3 regions of the Arthrobacter sp. NPDC055138 genome follow, and region 3 is predicted to be linked to each of the others. Evidence: riboswitches for the same ligand, from Rfam matches in the RefSeq annotation. Region 3 holds a riboswitch; each other region holds the start of a gene.
The links. Region 3 has a riboswitch for S-adenosylmethionine ahead of ACWF5H_RS10795 (acyl-CoA dehydrogenase family protein). Riboswitches for the same ligand answer to the same signal wherever they lie in the genome.
Positions count from the first base shown of each region.

Region 1 (6,599 bases), on a different contig from region 3:
AGGTCGTCCCACCAGCCCTCCTCGTTGGAGGCACCGCGGGCCACATGCGTGCTGCCGGTCAGGGCGTGCTCGATCAGGACGGCGTTGGACGCATCCGCGTTCAGGGTGCCCCAGGTTTCATATCCCAGGACAACCTCGGGCAGATAGCCGCCGGCCTCCAGCTCCAGCGCACCTACTGGCATCCTGCGCAGGACGCCATCCGTCGCCTGATCCACCAGTTCCTGCGGTTGCACGATCGTCACGCTGCGTTCTACCTGCTTGCCTAGTCGTCCGAGCCCTTGGCGGCGCGGAAACCGGCCTCCAAGTCGGCGATGATGTCGTTGACGTTCTCGATGCCCACGGAGAGCCGGACCAGTCCGTCGGTCACGCCGGCGGTCAGCCGTTCCTCGGCCGAAAGCTGGGCGTGGGTGGTCGACGCCGGGTGGATCACCAGCGAGCGCACGTCGCCGAGGTTGGCCACATGCGAATGCAGTTCAAGGCCGTCCACAAAACGCTTGCCGGCCTCGATCCCGCCCTTGATCTCGAACGACACGATGGCGCCCGTGCCCTTCGGACCGTATTTGCGGCCGCGGTCGTACCAGGGGCTCGACGGCAGGCCGAGGTACGCGACGGAAGCAACGTCGTCGTGCGCCTCGAGGAATTCCGCGACCTTCTGTGCATTGGCCACGTGGCGCTCCACCCGCAGGCTCAGCGTCTCCAGCCCCTGGGCGATCAGGAAGGCGTTGAACGGGGAGACCGCGGACCCCAGGTCGCGCAGCAGCTGGACGCGGGCCTTGAGGATGTAGGCGAGATTGGCGCCAAGCGCACTTCCGACGCCCAGGTCACGGGCAAAGACCAGCCCGTTGTAGGTCTCGTCCGGGGTGTTGAAGCCCGGGAACTTTTCCGGATCGGCAGCGAAGTCGAAGGTGCCGGCGTCCACGATCACGCCGCCGATGGCCGTCCCGTGGCCGCCCAAGTACTTGGTGGCCGAGTGCAGCACGATGTCTGCGCCCCACTCGATCGGGCGGATCAAGTACGGGGTGGCCAGCGTGTTGTCCACGATCAGCGGCACGCCATTCTCATGGGCGATGCTGCTGACCGCTTCCAGGTCCAGTACATCTTGGCGCGGGTTGGAGACCACCTCGCCGAAGAACGCCTTGGTGTTCGGCTGCACTGCGTCGCGCCACTGCTGCAGGTTGTCCGGATCCTCGACGAACGTCACCTCGATGCCGAACTTGGGCAGCGTGGTGCGCAGCAGGTTGTACGTGCCCCCGTACAGGCTGGGGCTGGCCACAATATGGTCGCCGGCCTCGGCCAAGTTCAGGATGGAGAACGTGGATGCGGCCTGGCCCGAGGCCAACAGCAGCGCACCGACACCGCCTTCCAGACTGGCGACCCGGGCCTCAACGGCCTCGCTGGTCGGGTTGCCGATCCGCGTGTAAATGGGCGCCAACTCGGACAGGGCAAAGCGGTCCGCGGCGCTCTGGGCGCTGGGGAACACGAACGAGGTGGTCTGATAGATCGGCAGTGCACGGGCGCCGGTGGCGGCATCCGGCTCCTGGCCGGCGTGGATCTGACGGGTTTCAAAGGACCAGTCTGCATTGGACATGGTGCAACTCCTTCATGGGAAGGGGTCATCCGGGATCCGGCCGTGCCGGCATGTCTATCCCGGGTGTGACCCGCGCTTGCGCACCGCCTGATGGCGGCTGCCTGGTCTTCACCCGGGGCACCCCACCGCGGTTGGAGGGTTGCCGGCCAGCAAACCGGGGTTTCACGCTGGCACTCATGACCTGCGTCCAGTCTCAGCGGAGAGCCCGCCCGGCCGCAACAATGTGACACCTTATGACCGCCCGCAGCGGCGCTTATTCCGCCCCAATCTGGTGGTGTGAGCACCTGCCAGACATGGATCTTCGAGCCACATCCGGCCGGATACTGGTGACTTAGGTCACCCTAAGTCGAGAGAGGGTTCACAAAGTGCCAAGATATGGCTATGCGCTTCGACCACGTTTCTTATGCTGTTGAGCCCGACGGTCTGGCTGCCACCTCAGAGCGGATCTCCAAAGCTCTGGGTATTGACGCAGTCAAGGGCGGGGTGCACCCCCGCTTCGGCACCCGCAATATGATCTTCCCGCTGACCGACCACCATTACCTGGAAGTGGTGGAGGTCCTGGCCCACCCCGCGTCCGACAAAGCCCCCTTCGGGCAGGCCGTGCGTGCCCGCTCCGAAGCCGGCGGCGGCTGGATGGGCTGGTGCGTGGAAGTGGACGATCTAACCCCGTTCGAAGAGCGGTTGGGCCGCCATGCGGTTCCCGGAAACCGCAAGTTCCCGGACGGCCAGGAATTGACCTGGCAGCAGATCGGCATCAAGGGCCTGATCGCCGACCCGCAGGTTCCCTACATGCTGCGCTGGGATGACGGCACCGAGGCGCTTCACCCGTCCAACGCCCGCCCGGCATCCGTCAAGCTGATCGGCCTGACCATTGCCGGTTCCTCGGATCGCGTGGCGGACTGGCTGGGCACCCCGGTGGATGACCTGCTCGACGACGTCAAGGTTGCGTGGACCGCGCCGAACGGCACGCCGGGCATCATGTCGGTCCGCTTCGAAACCGCGAACGGCATCGTCGAACTCTAAGTTTCCGGTCTCGTCCGGCCCGGTGCACGGCTCGCTTTTTTACGCAGGGCTCCCGTTCCGGCCTCTTGCTCCCACCCACGGTGGCGCAAGAGGCCGGAACGGGAGCCTTTTGCCTGTCCCCGGCAAGCATCCTCTCGGCTGGCCGTTAGGTACGCCGGCTTAGGTACCGATGCCGATGGCTGGACCCACCAGCGCGTAGCCGACGAAACCGGCGATATCCAAAAGTGCGTGCGCGACCACCAGGGGCATTACCCGCTTGACCTTCGTATAGACGTAGCCGAACACCAGGCCCATCAGGAAGTTCCCGATACCCGGGCCGATCCCCTGGTACAAGTGGTAGGTCCCGCGCAGGGCGGCGCTGACGAAGATCGAGGTCCAGATCCCCCAGCCGAACTTGGCGAATCGATCGAAAAGGTAGCCCACCATGACCACTTCTTCGAGAATGGCGTGGCGCAGGGCTGAAAGCACCAGTACCGGCACGGTCCACCAGTATTCGTCCAGGGCCGCGGGCACAATTGCGGTGGTGATTCCCAGCGCCCGGCCGGCGGCGTAGACCGCCAACGTGCCGGCACCCATCACCAGGGCCAGCAGGAAGCCCAGGCCGAAGTCCACCCGGGGCCGGGAGAAGGTGAAGCCGATCGACCGGAAGGCCGATTGGCCGGGCGAGGTCATCAGGAGCAGCACCAGTGCCACCGGCACCAGTGCAAAGCAGATGCCGAGCATCTGGTACACGAAATCGAAGATTTCCCGCGAGTTCAGTACCGGATTCAGCGTGGTGGTTTGCGAGGCCAGCGGCGCGCGGGTCATTTTCTCCAGCAGGTTCACCACGGCGTAGACCGCCGACTGCCCCAGCGAAACCCCGAGCACAATGAGCACTTCCGCCCGGTAGTAACTCAGCGTGCGCGGTGCGCTCGCGGTGATGGCCTTCTGCTTGTCCATAGCCACTATCTTGCCAAGTGAACCGGGGCTGGCGGCGACCGGAATCAATCCATGTCCCGCGCTCCCCCGCACGTCGCAACGGTTTCGCCTGCGGCGCCGGCGCACGCGACACTCCTTGGGCTACAAGTCCAACAGCAGGCGCTTGCCCTTGCAGCGGGAGACGCAGATCATCATGGTGTCTCCCGCCTCCCGTTCGGCTTCGGAAAGCAGCGTGTCGCGGTGGTCAATTTCGCCGCCCAGCACGGGCGTTTCACAGGTGCCGCAGATTCCCTCGCGGCAGGAATTCAGCGGACTGAGCCCGGCCGCTTCGAGGGCCTGCAGGATTGACTCGTCAGAACCCACCGGGACCTCCGTCCCGTCGGCGAGCTCGACCACGAAGGCCGACTCGCCGCCTTCAGGAGCTTCCGGGGCTTCGGCGGCGGCGAAGCGCTCACAGTGGAAACGTCCGGGATCCTCCCAACCGTCGGCAATCGACTGAATGACATTGAGCAGCGGCCCGGGACCGCAGGCATAGACGTGAGTCCCGGAGACCTGCTCTGCCAACAGTTCGGCCAGCGGGTAGAACCCGCTTTCGTCGTCGGCGTGGATATGGACGTCCCCTTCGAGTGCCTGGATTTCTTCGAGGAACGCCATCGAGGAGCGGCTGCGTCCCAGATAGACCAAACGCCACGGCACACCGAGTGCAGCGGCCTCCCGGATCATCGGCAGCACAGGGGTGATGCCGATCCCGCCGGCAATGAAGACGTAGCTGTCCGCAGGGGCCAGCACGAAGTTATTGCGCGGTCCCCGGACCTGGATCTTGGTTCCGGGCCTCAACAGGTCATGCACGTAGGCGGAGCCGCCGCGCCCCTCCGGCTCGCGCAGGATGCCCAGCCGCCAGACGGACCGGTCCGTCCGCTCGGAACAGAGCGAGTACTGGCGCAGCAATCCGTTAGGCAGGAGCACGTCGATGTGCGATCCGGCGTCCCACTCCGGCAGCTCTTCGCCGAGCGGATGCTCCAACTGCAGGGAGAGAACGCAGTTGGATTCGCGGCTGATCGACCGGACTTCGACGTCGAAAAAGTCTTCGTTCATGATTGCATTCATCCCCGGTAATCAGGCGGCGGCCGGTTCAGCGAGAACCGAAGCCAGGAAGGCCTTGGTGCGTTCGTTTTGAGGGTTGGTAATGATGTCCCGAGCCGGGCCCTCTTCGACCACGTAGCCGTCGTCCATGAAGACCACCCGGTCGGCGACGTCGCGGGCGAAGTTCATTTCATGCGTGACCACCACCATCGTCATGCCGGAGGTGGCCAAGTCCTTCATGACTTTCAGAACCTCGCCGACCAGTTCGGGATCCAGCGCGGACGTCGGCTCATCAAACAGCATGAGTTTTGGTTCCATGCACAGGGCGCGGGCAATCGCCACCCGCTGCTGTTGGCCGCCCGAAAGCTGGCGGGGATAGGCATCCGCCTTCTCGCTCAGACCGACCTTTTCCAGCAGCGACATGGCCCGCGCGACGGCTGTTGCTTTCCGCTCCTTCCGGACCAGCCGCGGTGCTTCGATCAGGTTCTGCAGCACGGTCATGTGCGGGAACAGATTGAACTGCTGGAAGACCATGCCGACGTCCGAGCGGCTGTGGCAGATCTCGTTGTGCGATTGCTCGTAGAGCCTGTTGCCCTTGAGCTCGTAGCCGACGATCTTGCCGTTGACCCACATCCTTCCGCCGTCAATGGCCTCGAGATGGTTAATGCAGCGCAAGAAGGTGCTCTTTCCGGATCCGGACGGGCCGATCAAGCAGACCACCTCGCCCTGCTGGACGTGCAGGTCAATGCCCTTCAGCACCTGGTTCGAGCCGAAGTTCTTGCATACCGCGTTCGCTTTGACCATCGGTTCGGCGTTCATTGCCGTCATTTCTTGCTGCCTTTCAGCGAGAGTGCGTCGTGCGTCGCGAAGAAGCGCCTGAGCTGCTGCAACGGCGTCGGCGGCAGGTTCCGCTGGTTGCCGCGCGCAAAGCGCCGCTCCAGGTAGTACTGGCCGATGGTGAGGACGGAGGTGATCAGCAGGTACCAGAGGCTGGCCACGATCAGCAGCGGGATCGTCTCGAACGTGCGTGCGTAGATGATCTGCGCGGAATACAGCAGTTCCGGCACAGAGATCACGCTGACCAGGGCGGTGGTCTTGAGCATGCCGATGGTTTCGTTGCCGGTGGGCGGAATGATCACCCGCATCGCCTGCGGCAGCACAATCCGGCGCATGGTCTGCAGCTTGGTGATGCCCAGGGCCCCGGCAGCCTCGGTCTGACCGTGATCAACGGAGAGAATGCCGGCCCGAACAATCTCGGACATGTAGGCACCCTGGTTCAGGCCGAGGCCAAGAATCGCCGCCGTCATCGGCGTGATCAACTGGTTCGCATCCAGATGGACACCCGGGATGCCCAGCGTGATGACCGGATACAGCGCCGCCAGGTTGAACCAGAACAGCAATTGAACCAGCACCGGCGTTCCGCGGAAGAAGTGCACGTAGGCGAAGGCGGCACCGCGCACCACCGGATTGACCGAGAGCCGCATGACGGCCAGGACCACGCCGAGCACGATCCCGATCGCCATGCTGATGACGGTGAGGCCCAGCGTCACGAGGATGCCGTTGCCGATGGAGATATCGCGCAGGTACATGGCCACCACGTCCCAGCCGAAGTTGGGATTGGTGAAGATGGAGTTCAGCAGCAGTCCACCCACCAGGAAGATCACGGCTGCGGCGAGCCAGCGGCCGGGGTGCTTCGCCTTGACGATGGTGTAGCCGTCTGCCGATGCGGCCACCGGTTCGGTTTGCGTAGTCACGGCTGTCATGGGGTTGATCCCTCTTTCGCTACTTGGCCTCGACCGCGTCGGCCGTGATCAGCACGGACTCCGGGAAGTCCCATTTGTCGCCGATTTCCTGGTAGCTACCACCGGCGATGACTCCCTTCACCGCTGCAGCTACGGCTTCGGTCATCCCGGCGTCCTTGGCCAGGGCAATCCCGAACGGTACGGCGTCGTAGTCCTCGCCCTCGGCCAACTCGAACTGGCCATTG
Region 1 covers NZ_JBSGTH010000006.1:155,739-162,337, forward strand. Annotated here, with positions in the region: gene metX (homoserine O-acetyltransferase MetX) at 1-182, opposite strand, end outside; gene ACWF5H_RS15685 (bifunctional o-acetylhomoserine/o-acetylserine sulfhydrylase) at 263-1,588, opposite strand; SAM riboswitch class IV at 1,656-1,770, opposite strand; gene ACWF5H_RS15690 (VOC family protein) at 1,964-2,611, shown strand; gene ACWF5H_RS15695 (CPBP family intramembrane glutamic endopeptidase) at 2,771-3,550, opposite strand; gene ACWF5H_RS15700 (PDR/VanB family oxidoreductase) at 3,671-4,624, opposite strand; gene ACWF5H_RS15705 (amino acid ABC transporter ATP-binding protein) at 4,646-5,440, opposite strand; gene ACWF5H_RS15710 (amino acid ABC transporter permease) at 5,437-6,375, opposite strand; gene ACWF5H_RS15715 (ABC transporter substrate-binding protein) at 6,395-6,599, opposite strand, start outside.
Region 1: another riboswitch for S-adenosylmethionine. It lies ahead of ACWF5H_RS15685 (bifunctional o-acetylhomoserine/o-acetylserine sulfhydrylase); the one in region 3 lies ahead of ACWF5H_RS10795 (acyl-CoA dehydrogenase family protein).

Region 2 (6,599 bases), on a different contig from region 3:
GTGCTCGAACCGTGGCCCAGCGCGATCATCGCGTTCTCGATGAACGTGGGCGGCTACGCGGCAGAGGTGATCAGGGCCGCGATCCTGTCCGTGCCGAAGGGCCAGTGGGAAGCCGGCCACACCATCGGCATGGCCCGCACCACCACGCTCCGGCGCATCGTCCTGCCGCAGGCGGCCAGGGTCTCCGTGCCGCCGCTGTCCAACACCTTCATTTCTCTGGTCAAGGACACGTCCCTCGCCTCGCTGATCCTGGTCACCGAAGCGTTCCGGGTGGCCCAGGAAATCGCCGCCTTCAGCCAGGAATTCCTGCTGCTGTACATGGAGGCCGCGGCGGTCTACTGGGTGTTCTGCCTGGTCCTGTCCGCCGGACAGACCCGACTGGAGAAGAGGCTGGACCGCTATGTCGCCCACTGAAGTCCCGCCCGCGGCGCCTTCCGGCGCCGACGGCGGTCCCGTGCTCTCCGTGGAGGGACTGCGCAAGTCCTTCGGCGGCAACCAGGTGCTGACCTCAATCGACCTGTCGGTGAAGACCGGAGGCGTGCTGGCGCTGATCGGCCCCTCAGGCTCCGGCAAGACCACCGTGCTGCGGTGCCTGAACGGCTTGGAAATTCCCGACGGCGGACGGGTCGCCTTTGCGGGCGGGCCCGCCGTGGACTTCGGCTCGCCCGTGGGCCGCAAGCAGATTTCCGAGCTGCGGGACCGCAGTGCCATGGTGTTCCAGCACTACAATCTGTTTCCGCACATGACCGTGCTGCAGAACATCATCGAGGGCCCGGTCCAGGTCCAGAAGCGGCCCCGGGCCGACGCCGTACGCGAGGCCATGTCGCTGTTGGAACGCGTGGGGCTGACCGGCAAGGAAGACCAGTACCCGCACCAGCTCTCCGGCGGACAGCAGCAGCGGGTCGGCATAGTCCGGGCGCTGGCGCTCAAACCCTCGCTGCTGCTCTTCGATGAGCCGACCTCGGCGCTGGACCCCGAACTGGTGGGCGATGTGCTGCACGTGATCAAGGAACTGGCCGACGAAGGCTGGACCATGGCGCTGGTGACGCACGAGCTGGCGTTCGCCCGGGAAGTAGCCAGCGAGGTGGTGTTCATGGACGGCGGCGTGGTGGTGGAGCGAGGCCACCCCGACCAGGTGCTGCGCGAGCCGCGGGAGGAGCGCACCCGGCAGTTCGTCCACCGGCTGCTGAACCCGTTCTAGGCCGGATAATCCACGACGACTGCCGCTAGCGGCCGGGCTGCGCGGGCCCTCGCATCGGCATCGGCGGGATTCCCGTGCTTGGGGTTCCCTGTCCGGGTGCCTGAGCGCGCTCGTGGCCCTGGACCGGAGCCGCCGGCAGCGGCGCAGGGTATGGAGCCGCCGCGATCCCTGGCTGCAGCGTCCGGAACCAGCCGTCGTACCGCTGGTCGGCACGCTTCACGGCGCGCGAAATGCCTACCGTCAGCAGCACGAAGCCGGCGATCGAAACCACCGCGAACAGCACCGCGAAGCCGGTGTAGACCTCCGCGTTAGAGCTGTAGAACACGCTGGTGGCGTCCAGGAAGGACTCGCGGACCGCCGAGGCGGACATCCAGCCGCTCATCGCACCTCCTGCAACGAAGAGGGCAATGCCCCAAACGGTCAGGCCGGCAGCTGAGGGGATGTAGCGGTAGTTCATGCTTCCCACTATCGGCAGCCCACCCGCGTAACGTCGGCCTCCACGACGTATTCTTGGCCACACTCCCCGGCCGCCGAACCCCGCCAAATCCGCGCCAGAACCTCTGAATCCCGAGAGGTGTTCCACGCCACGCCGCTTGATAATTCATCTGATGTCCATTGGAATGGCAGAATGTAAACTTCCATGCACCGTTCCGCATGGCACCACGTTCCGGCCGGAAGCTACCCATCCCGCGCTTTCTCCTCTGCGGCGGCCTCCGGTCACGAAAGGCAGAACCATGGCCACGACTTTGGCTACCAAGTCTTTGACGGCACAGACGGCCTCCGAGGCCCACGACCTCCTCAATGCTGCGGTGGAAGAACTGCAATCAATCGCGGCCATCGACGGCGATTGCGGCATTCTGGTCACCCGCACCGGGCCCGGGCAATTCACTGTGGAACTGAGCGACGACGTGCCCTACGGCATCACGCAGGAATCCGACCTCGACTAGGATCCGCCTCTCCGGCTGGGCCCACCAGCACGGGCCGTCGCGGCATTGACTCCCGGTTTCAGGCTGCTAGCGTTTCGCTCGTACGTTCAGGCAATCCGGCAGATCTGAGGAGCGTTCCCGTGGCAAACGTCAGCATCATCGGTACCGGCAACATGGGCCAGGCCATCTCCAGCGTGGTCAGCAAGGGCGGAAACGTCGTCGAGTCGTTCGACCATGACGACGCCCGGCCCGTAACCGGCGACATTGTTATCCTCGCGGTGCCCTACCCCGCCCTGTCCGACATCGTCCGCAGCCGCGGCGACCAGTTGGCGGGAAAGGTGGTCGTCGACATCACCAACCCGCTGAACTTTGAAACCTTCGACTCGCTCACCGTGCCGTCCGACAGTTCGGCCGCAGCCGAACTCAGCGCCTCGCTGCCGGATTCGCGCGTGGTCAAGGCCTTCAACACCACCTTCGCCGCCACGCTGTCCTCCGGCACCGTCGGCGGCCTGCCCACCACCGTGCTTATGGCCGGGGATGATGCCGCGGCCAAGTCCCAGCTGGCCGAGGTGGTCACCGCCGCCGGGCTGAACGCCATCGATGCCGGCGCACTGTCCCGGGCCCGGGAACTCGAGGCCCTGGGATTCCTGCAGATCTCCCTGGCCGCCGCCGAGAAGCTCCCGTGGACCGGAGGCTTCGGCGTCGTCGCCTGACCGCCTAATAGCCCGGCGCTAGCGCCGTCCCGACCGCCTGGCAGCAATAGCCATTCCGGCCAGCACGCCGGCGGCGATCAGCAGCAGCACGGACACCACGATTAGCGGGGGCATGATGTCCAGCCCCATGATGGACGGCATCACCGTCAGGCTGACCGCGAAGAGAGCGACGACGGCAGCAGCGAGCCCGAGGGCAACGGCACGGGGATTGGATCCTTCCACGCCCTCCACTCTATCGGCGCTTCGCTCCGGCTTTGTGACGCCGGCCGGCGCCCGTCGAATAAGGCCACGGGCCCTCCCGGTGGGATAATTTCGCCCATGGCTCCAGCAATCGCATACCAAGGTGAACCCGGCTCGAACTCGCACATGGCGTGCCTTGAGGTCCGGCCCGGCTGGGACGCGGTGCCATGCGCCAGCTTTGAAGACGCCTTCGCCGCCGTCACCAGCGGCGAGGCCGAACTGGCCATGATCCCCATTGACAACTCGATCGCCGGCCGCGTGGCGGACATCCATGCCCTGCTGCCCCGGACCACGCTGCAGATCGTGGAGGAATTCTTCCTGCCCATCCGCTTCAGCCTGCTCGGCATTCCCGGGGCCACGGTGGAACAGGCCCGTGAAGTGCACAGCCACATCCATGCCCTGGGACAGTGCCGCAAGCTGATCCGCCGTTTGGGGCTAACGCCGGTCATTGCCGGCGATACCGCCGGGTCGGCCCGTGAAGTTGCCGAGTGGAACGATCCCACCAAGGTCTCGCTCGCGCCGCCGATGGCCGCGGAGCTGTACGGCCTGCAAGTCTTCGCCGAGAAAGTGGAAGACGATCCAACGAACACCACCCGGTTTGTGGTGCTGGCCGACCGGCGGCCCGTCCCCCGCCGCGAGGAGCTGCCCGGTCCCGCGGTGACCAGCTTTGTTTTCCGGGTGCGCAACGTTCCCTCGGCGCTGTACAAGGCCCTCGGCGGGTTCGCGACCAACGGCATCAACATGACCCGGCTGGAGAGCTACATGGTGGGCGGCGAATTCGCGGCCACCATGTTCATGGTGGACGTCGAAGGCCATCCGGAGGACCAGCCAATGGTCCATGCCTTCGAGGAACTCGAATTCTTCACCACCGAAATCCGGATTCTGGGCGTCTATCCCGCCCACCCGTTCCGGTTGAACCGCGGCGCGGAACAGCCGGCAGGCACCTAGGCAAGGGAAGCGCGTGCCACCGAGTGGCACGCGCGGCGCCGGACAGAGTTCTTAACGAACTGTTACCCGCGTTTGACCGAGGCCACGTCCCGCTTTACCTTGGAAATGAATCACGAGCGCCAACTTCACAGCCCTGGCTGGTTGGCCGGCAACCCTCTACCGTAGCGGGGTGCTCCAGGTGATGATTCGGCCCGCCGGGTTTGTCGGCAGGCAAGTACGCGTATCCTCCGGCAGCAGCGGATGCGCCTGAGCTTCAAGGATGGCCATGTCCCTGCACAACGACTTGACCCCGAACACCCTCCGCTCCGCCTTCGGGCGCTTTCCCTCCGGAATCGCAGCGCTCTGCGCCGTCATCGACGGTCAGCCGCAAGGCATCGTCGCTTCCTCCTTCACCGTGGGCGTTTCACTGGAGCCGCCGCTGGTGATGTTCGCCGTCCAGAACACCTCGCGGACCTGGCCGCTGCTCCGCCAGGCCGGCCGGATCGGCGTGTCGGTGCTGAGCACGGAGCACGACGGCGTCTGCCGCCAGATTGCTTCCAAGAGCGGCGACCGCTTCGCCGGGCTGAGCCTGCACCGCACCGACCGGGACGCGCTTTTCCTCAACGAGGCAGCGCTGTGGCTGGATTGCTCGGTGCATCAGGAGTTCCCGGCCGGTGACCACCAGGTGGTGCTGCTGGAGGTACACGCGCTGAGCACGCACGACGGCGCGCACGAACCGCTGGTCTTCCACGACTCCTCGTTCCGCCGGCTGGTACAGCCCGCGTTCGTCTAGGGCAGCGGGCGTCCCCGCGCCGCCACCCACAGCGCGTACCATTCCTGCCGGGTCATTGCCGCGCCGATCTCCTCGGCCTGGCCGCAGGCCCTGATCCGCTCCGGGTTGCTGGTACCGACGACCGGCCGGATCCGGGCAGGATGGCGCAGCAGCCAGCCCAGCACCACGGCTTCCTGCGTGCAGCCCTTGTCCCGGGCCAGCTCGGAGACCAAGGCTGCCGTCGCGCGATCCGCTGCCGCACCACCGCCGCCGGGGCCGTCAACTGTGCCGGCGGCCCGTTCCGCCGGCCGGCCGCTGTAGCGGCCCCGCGCCAGCGAGCCCCAGGCCTGCAACTCCACCGCGTGGGCAGCACAGTACTCCAGGGTGCCGTGCGGGAAGCCGACGGCGGCGCCTTCCGGGTGGTTGACCAGCACGCCGGATTCAAGCCAGTCCCGCCGGTACAGGCTCATTTCCAACTGGTTGACGGCGAGCGGCTCGTCGAGCGCGGCCTGCAGCCACCTCATCTGCTCGCCGGACATGTTCGAGACGCCTAGGCGGCGGACCTTCCCGGCCAGCCGGAGGCGGCTGAACGCCTCGGCAATCTCCTCGGCCGGGGCCAGCGGATCCGGCCGGTGGATCAGCAGCGTGTCCAGGTGGTCGGTGTGCAGGCGGCGCAGGCTTTCCTCGGTACCGGCCACGATGGCCGCGCGGGATGAGTCGTACTGGCCCACCAGTCCGGGAACCGGCAGTCGGATGCCGCATTTGCTCTGCAGCTGGATGGTTTCCCGGAGTTCCGGTCGCTCGGCCAGCACCCGGCCGAACGCAGCCTCCGCCTTGCCGTGGGCGTAAATGTCCGCGTGGTCGAAGATCCTGATGCCGATGTCCAGTGCCGCCTCCACGGCCGTGTGGGCGGCGGCGACGTCGGCGGCCTCCAGCGGGCCGCTCCCCCAGCCACCGCCCAAACCCATGCTGCCGAAGATCAGGCGGGATCCGGCGTCGTCCATTGATATGTCCCTTCGCTGGGCAGGCTTCCAGCGTACGACAGCGGCTCGCCGAAATCGGGGGTTGTGCCGCCTCGCGGACGGCAGTACGGTAACTCTCGCGGGGCCGGATAGCGTCCCCAGGCAACCAGTATTAGGCCGCCTGCGCCACCCGCGCCGCCAGGAAGTTAACCATGGCAGTTCCTCCCAGCCCGGACCGGGGCCCTCACCAGCCGTCCGGTCCCTCAACAGCCCGGGAGTCCGCGCGCGCGGACCAGGACCGGGCCCAACTCCCGGACGGCGCTGCCGCTGCACAGCCCCGGATTACGGTGGTGTTCCTGGGGCTGATGCTCACCGTGCTGCTGGCAGCGCTGGACCAGACCATCGTGGCGACGGCGCTGCCCACCATCGTCGGGGACCTGAACGGGCTGGAGCACATCTCCTGGGTGATCACCGCCTACATTCTGGCCGCCACCATCGGGCTGCCGATCTACGGCAAGCTCGGCGACCTGTTCGGACGCAAGAGCATCTTCATCTTTGCGATCGCGGTGTTCCTGGGCGGCTCGATGCTCTCCGGCATGGCGCAGAGCATGCCGCAGCTGATCGCCTTCCGCGCCATCCAGGGGGTGGGCGGCGGCGGGTTGATGATCGGCGCGCAGGCGATCATCGGCGATCTGGTCTCGCCGCGCGAGCGCGGCAAGTACATGGGCCTTATCGGGGCGGCCTTCGGCCTCGCCTCGGTCAGCGGACCCCTGCTGGGCGGCTTCATTACCGACCACTGGAGCTGGCGCTGGGTCTTCTACATCAACCTCCCGCTGGGTGCCGCGGCGCTGACTGTCA
Region 2 covers NZ_JBSGTH010000001.1:712,137-718,735, reverse strand. Annotated here, with positions in the region: gene ACWF5H_RS03470 (amino acid ABC transporter permease) at 1-414, shown strand, start outside; gene ACWF5H_RS03465 (amino acid ABC transporter ATP-binding protein) at 401-1,201, shown strand; gene ACWF5H_RS03460 (hypothetical protein) at 1,227-1,658, opposite strand; gene ACWF5H_RS03455 (hypothetical protein) at 1,936-2,148, shown strand; gene ACWF5H_RS03450 (NADPH-dependent F420 reductase) at 2,268-2,840, shown strand; gene ACWF5H_RS03445 (hypothetical protein) at 2,859-3,062, opposite strand; gene ACWF5H_RS03440 (prephenate dehydratase) at 3,159-4,028, shown strand; SAM riboswitch class IV at 4,137-4,251, shown strand; gene ACWF5H_RS03435 (flavin reductase family protein) at 4,294-4,800, shown strand; gene ACWF5H_RS03430 (aldo/keto reductase) at 4,797-5,783, opposite strand; gene ACWF5H_RS03425 (DHA2 family efflux MFS transporter permease subunit) at 5,954-6,599, shown strand, end outside.
Region 2: another riboswitch for S-adenosylmethionine. It lies ahead of ACWF5H_RS03435 (flavin reductase family protein); the one in region 3 lies ahead of ACWF5H_RS10795 (acyl-CoA dehydrogenase family protein).

Region 3 (6,599 bases):
CGCCAAAGACGATGGCGGCGTCCAGGATCAGCACGATCAGCACTTCGGCCACTAGCAGCACGGCCAGCACCTTGCCGGACAGCTCGATGTTGCGGTGGCCCAGCCACGCCACGGCAACCAGCGCGGCGGCCGCCCAGACCCACCAGGGCAGGGCGGGGCCGCCGTAGGCGCGGACCACCTCATCGACCGCGGGGGCAAAGAGCCCGTAGACGCCGGCCTCCAGCGCGAGGTAGGAGAGCAAGGCTACGAAGGCCGCGCCCAGTCCGGCGCGGCGGCCGAGGCCCTTCTCCACGTAGCTGAAGAACGCGCCGGCCGACGGCACATGCGGCGTCATGGTGGTGAAACCGACGGCGAACAGCAGCAGGATGGCGGTGGCCAGCAGGTAGATGAACGGGAGACCGGCGCCGTTGCCGCTGGCGATGGCCAGCGGAACCGTTCCGCCGATCACGCCCAGTGGCGAGGCGGCGGCCACCACGATCAGCACGATGCTGGCGACGCCCAGCCGGCCGGAGAGCCGCGGCGCCTTTCCGGCGTCGGGCGAGCCGGCGGTTGCGGCCTGCGGGGCAGCGACGGTTTGGGGGTTGGAAACAGACATGGCTGGCCTTCCTCTTAGACGGCCGCGGAAGGTGCGGCGGGGCTGTGTGGCTGGCGCGCGGCGTCGGCATTGGCCTCGCCGATCGTCCAGATGAACGGGGGTTCGGTGGCGTTGACTTCCCAATCGCCCACAATCCGGGACTTGTAAATGAACGGGTTGTGCGTGGCCACTGTGCGGGCGTTGCGCCAGTGCCGGTCCAGCGCCTTGCCGGTGCTGGTGGAGGAGGCGCCGAGCGTGTTGAACAGTTCGCCGGCTGCCTCCGGCACCAGCGTGCTGAGCACAATCTGGGCCTGGCCGGATTCCAGTTCGACGGCGACGTTGGCCGCCTTCTCGGCATCGGCGTTTTCCTGCCGGGCGGCGAACACCCGGTCCAGGCTGCGCGCCACGCTCAGGGTGGTTGCCCTGGCGGCGTAGGCCTTGGCGCTGATCTCGCCGACCACCTGCAGGATCTGCGCGTCGTGCCGGACCAGCGGCGCGTTGCCGTGGCCAAACACGCGCTTGCGCTCCCGCACGTGGGTGGCGGCGTCAGTGGTGACGGCCTGCGCGATGCCGGCCAGGGCCACCAGCAGGATGTGCTGGTAGAGCGCCGTCTGGTACGGGAAGCGGTCGGCGAACGCTGACACGTTGGCCGGGTGCACCTCGGCGTCGGTAAACACCGTGGTGCCGCTGCCGGTCAGCCGCTGGCCGAAGCCGTCCCAGTCGTCGTAGGTTTCCACACCGGGTGTCTTGGTGGAGATGATCACCGAGACGTCCGAGCCGTCGGGCCGCTTGGCGGTGACGTCGATCCAGTCGGCGAAGATGGTGCCCGTGGTGTAGAACTTGCGCCCGTTCAGCACCAGCTTGCCGCCGGATTCGGAGAGCACGGTGGCGGTTCCGCCTGCGCCCGGTTCGGTCCACGCGTTCCCGGCCAGCTGGCCGGAGGCGAAGCGCTGCAGCCAACCGCTGCGGTCCCCGCCGCGGCCGTGGTGGTACAGGTTCTCCTCCACCAGCGCTATGTGCGAGCGCAGCGCCTGAGGAATGTTGCTGTCCGCGGCGGCCAGCTCGATCAACAGTTCGGTGAACTCTTCCCAGTCCAGCCCGTCGCCGCCGAGTTCGGCGGGAATCCGGGCGGCACCAAAGCCGGCGTCCTTCAGCCAGCCGATCTGCTCAAACGGCAACTCGCGGTCCAGTTCGCGGTCCAACGCTCCTGCGGTAATGCGCTGGAAGATCGGACGGTACTTGGCGACCGCCGCTGCGAAGGCCGGCGTCGAGTGGCCGGACGTTGTTGCGTGGTCAAGGGTTTCGGTCATGGTGGTGCTCCTGGAGGTCTCCGCCGTGCACGGCCGAGGTGGGACGGATGGGAATGCGGGGCGGATCAGGTATAGAGCGAGATCGGCTGGATGTCGCCCAGTAGGAAGTGGGCGCCGACCTCGACCTTCTTGTAGTCCACGGGGTCATGCAGGGTGTGGGTGCGGACATTGCGCCAGAAGATGTCCAGTCCCACCGCGGTTTTCGCGGAGGAAGAGCCGGTCACCTCGAAGATGCGGTTGGCCACTTCCACGCCCACCTCGGTGGAGACCACCTTGAGCCGGGCGATCTCGATCTCGATGCCAGCGCGTGCTTCGGCCGTCAGCTCCCCGCCGACGGCGATGGTGGCGTCGAAGCGTTCGTTCGTCCGGTCTGCCAAGGCCTCCACGGCAGCCACCCGGGACGACAGTTCCCCATAGACCCGCTGGGTCAGCGGATCCTGAGCGTAGGTTTCTGCGTTGCTGAGGAACCAGGAGTTCTTGCGCGCCAGGGTGATTTGGCGGCCGCGTTCCAGCGCACCCTGCGCGATGCCCAGGTAGAGGTTGCCGAACGCCAGCTGGATATACGGCGTCACCAGGCTGGAGAAGGGCTCCTCCCCCACCTCGCCGATGATGTCAGCGGAGGTGACCAGCACGCCGTCGTACTTGACGGAGCCGCTCGCGGAGAGGCGCTGGCCCAGCGCGTCCCAGTCGCCGAGGAAGGAGATTCCGGCGCGGTCATGTTCCAAGGCCAGGGCCAGGAACTTGCCCTGATCCGGACCGGAGGTGATCGCGGCGTTGACCAGGATCGCGTCGCCCACGGATGCGCCGGTGGAGAAGTGCTTGACACCGTCCAGCCGGTAGCCGTCGCCGTCGGGCACCAGTTCCAGGTTCGGGTCCACCGGATTGACCGAGTCGCCCCAGGACCAGCGGCCCTGGGCGGAGCGGCGGAGCAGGCGTTCCTGGACCTGCGCGTTGCCGTAGAAGACCACGGCACCGAGGTTTGCGTAGTGGTAGGCCAGGATCTGCGCGATCGACGCATCGGTGCGGGCCAGGATGCGCACGGCGTGCAGCGCGCTTTCCCAGTGGCCGCCCTCGCCGCCCCACTCGCTGGGGATGATCAGGTTGAACAGGCCGGAACTGCGCAGCAGCTCCACTTCGGCCTGCGGGTCCGCATTGCGCCGGTCCCGCTCCAGCACGTCCGTGCTCAGCACGGCGGCCACGCCCTCGGCGATCTGCTGCCAGTGGGCGAGTTCTTCGCGGCTGGCGTGTCCGCTCCAAGAGGAACGGCGGGTCTGCTGGTTTTCTTCAATGACGACGGCGGTCATGGCGCCTCCTCGTGCAGGGGCTCCCGCCTGCCGCACCGCGCAGCGACCATCACGGTCGGCGACGCAGCCTGGCGGGGGCCGTACTTGCCGGGCACCGATCTGTGCGCGGCCGGATCCTCATCTGGGGCACCCCGCTACGGAAGAGGGTTGCCGCCCAACCAGCCAGAGCTTGTCGTTGGGACTCTTGATCTTGGGGAAAAGTCTGCCGGGCGCCATCCGGCGCTGTGAAGCATGTGACGGGCCATGACGTTCCACTGCCGAATGTTACGGATACCCCCATCCGACGACGGCGGCCCCGCCTTCCGGTGGATCGTTCCGCTCCCAGCCGGTACCCCGCAGCGCCGGGCCGTCCGGATGAATTCCGGGCCGAAGATGCGCTCCAGTCCGCCGCCCCCTGTGGGCCTTTCCACGACGGGACTAGGGTGAAGTTGCGCCACCAATATCTGCCGGTCCGGGACGCACACCGTCCCGCCGCTCAGGGAGGTTCGAATCATGAAGGCATGGCAATTTACCGGGACGAACAAGCCGCTGGAGCTCAACGAGGTGGAGGAGCCGCGCGCCGGCCCCGGCGAGGTGGTGGTGGACGTCAAGGCGTCCGGTGTCTGCCACTCGGACGTCACCACGCTCGATGATCCGGGTTGGATGGCGCTGTTCCAGCACGGGCTGCCCCGCACCATGGGGCATGAGTCCGCCGGGGTGATCAGCGAGGTCGGCGACGGCATGGGCCGCTGGAAGGTGGGCGACCGGGTGGGCCTCTCCCCGGTGATGTCGGACGGGGACGCACTCGGCTACGGCAAGTGGGACGGTGGCTTTGCCGCCAAGCTTCGCGCGACCGATGACAACCTGGTGGCTCTGCCCGACGAGGTGCCGTTCGACCTCGGCGCGATGGCGACCGATGCCGGCCTGACCGCCTACCACGCGATCATGGCCGTCGGCGGGGCCAAGAAAGGCATGAAAGTCGGCGTCATTGGTCTGGGCGGGCTGGGCTACATTGGCGCGCGCTCCGCGGCGCTGTCCGGCGCAGAGGTCTACGGAGCCGAGGTCAACCCCGAGACGCAGAAACTGGCCGATGAGATCGGCCTGGCCGGCGTCGCCTCCTCGATTGAGGAGTTCAAGGACAAGAACCTGGAGCTGATCGTCGACTACGCCGGTTTCGGCACCACCACTTCGGCCGCCATCGAGACCCTCGGCGAGTTCGGCACCCTGGTCCAAGTGGGCATGGGACGGCTCGAATCCACCATCAACACCTACCCGATCATCATCAACCAGCTCACCATCAGGGGCTCAAAGTCCGGCACCAAGGAGGACTTAGCGGGCATCTACGAACTGATGAAGACCGGCCAGCTGAACCCGCCGATGAACCACATCACGCACGCCGACATCCCGGGCGCCATCGACAAGCTCCGGGCCGGCGGGGTGGTTGGCCGCTTCATCGCAATGTACGAGTGATGCAACAGCGCTGAACGTCTCAGCCTAGGTGGCGGGCAAGGCGGGCCGCTGACTGGCTAGAGGCCCAGACGCGGGGCTTCGATGGCCGGGCAGGTGTCCATCACGACGTCGAGCCCGGCCGCCTTGGCCCGTTCCGCGGCGGCTTCGTCGACGACGCCCAGCTGAAGCCAGACGGCTTTCGCGCCGACTTCAATGGCCTGGTCCACCACCGGGCCGACTTTCTGGGAGTTGACGAAGCAGTCCACCACGTCGATCTGACCAGGAATGTCCGCAAGCTTTCGGTAGCCGGTCAGGCCGTGGACGTCGTCGCCCTGCAGGTTGACCGGGACCACCTCCATGTCCAGCTGGTCCATCAGGTACCTGGAGATGCGCATGGCAACCCGGTGCGGGTTGGTGGACAGGCCGACGACGGCCCAGCGGCCGGGCGTGCTCAGCAGGCGGCTGACGACTTCGGGATCATTCTGGTGTGCCATGGCGCCACCCTACCCATGAGTTCCCGCTACCGGTACCTTCGCTAACTCGTCCCGCGGCCGGCGGCCCGGGAACCGCTCAAGTCCGCACTAACGCAGCGCAGCGACCAGTTCAGCGCCGGGCGTGGTTATCCGGCGCCCCAGCAGAAGCAGAACGGGTGGCCGGCGGGGTCCGCGTAGACCTGGAATCCGGACGCGGCCGCGGCGTCGTCGGCGGGTTTGAGCAGCTTGGCGCCGAGCGACGTGGCCAGTTCATGGGCCTCGGCCAGGTCATCGATGTAGAGGTCCAGATGGATCTGCTGTGGCGCGCCGTCGGGCCACTCAGGCGGAGTGTGGTCGGGCGCCAGTTGGACCGCCAGCCGCGGCTCGCCGTCAACGGAAACGGTATGCCAGTCGTCCTCGGCCTTGACCGTCCCGTCCAGCAGGCCTGCCCAGAAGCTGCTCTCAGCGTCCAGATCGGCGGCGTCGAACACGGTGATGTGACGGTTGATTTTCATGCGGCCATCCTGCCATCGCCACCGACCCTCGTCTACGGATTTCCGCACTCCGGCAACCGGCGTGGGCCGATTTTTGTGCCGCGGTTTGTTACGCCGCTTTATTACGGGCCGTTTGCCGTGGCTACCGGAAGTGCCGTTTAGTTAGTTGTGACCATCCCGAGCGGCCGAGAGACCTGGATCGACGACGCCGCAGCAACCCTGGTCACCGGAAGCCATCCCAGACTGCCGGTGATAACGAGGTGACAAGCCACGGGTACGGCCGGCGGAAGCCGGCCGCACGGCTTGAACCGTAGGGTGCTACTGCCAGGATCGATGGAGTGATCCCATGACTGCAGTACTGTCGTCGTCCCGCCACGCGGCCCCCGCATCCACTGCGCCCTCGGCAGCGTCCGATTCCGCTCTGGCCGTCTCCTTCCGCGGCCTGAACCGCACCTTCGGTACCGGCGCGAACGCCCACACCGTGCTCCGTGACGTGGACTTCGACGTCCGCCCCGGCGAAGTGCTGGCCATCCTGGGCCCGTCCGGCTGCGGCAAGTCCACCCTGCTGCGCGCCACCGCCGGGCTGGACGCGCCCAGCGCCGGCAGCGTGGACATCGACGGCACGCCGGTCCAGGGCATCGACTCGCGCTGCGCCGTCGCGTTCCAGGAACCGCGACTGCTGCCATGGCACACCCTGCAGGCCAATGTGGCCATCGGCCTGCCCAAATCTTCCAGCGCGAAGCAGGGCAAGTCCAAGGTGGCCCGGCTGCTGGAACTGGTGGGGCTGGACAAGTTCGCCAAGCATCGTCCGCGTGAAGTTTCCGGCGGCATGGCGCAGCGAGCCTCGTTGGCACGCGCTCTGGCCCGCAATCCGGGGGTACTCCTGCTGGACGAGCCCTTCGGCGCACTCGACGCGCTGACCCGGATCAAGATGCAGGATCTGCTGCTGGACATCCACGCGGCCGAACCCACCACCGTGCTGCTGGTGACCCATGACGTGGACGAAGCCCTGCAGT
Region 3 covers NZ_JBSGTH010000004.1:20,528-27,126, reverse strand. Annotated here, with positions in the region: gene ACWF5H_RS10805 (APC family permease) at 1-595, opposite strand, end outside; gene ACWF5H_RS10800 (acyl-CoA dehydrogenase family protein) at 610-1,884, opposite strand; gene ACWF5H_RS10795 (acyl-CoA dehydrogenase family protein) at 1,950-3,188, opposite strand; SAM riboswitch class IV at 3,264-3,378, opposite strand; gene ACWF5H_RS10790 (zinc-binding dehydrogenase) at 3,681-4,637, shown strand; gene ACWF5H_RS10785 (CoA-binding protein) at 4,694-5,110, opposite strand; gene ACWF5H_RS10780 (VOC family protein) at 5,236-5,604, opposite strand; gene ACWF5H_RS10775 (ABC transporter ATP-binding protein) at 5,930-6,599, shown strand, end outside.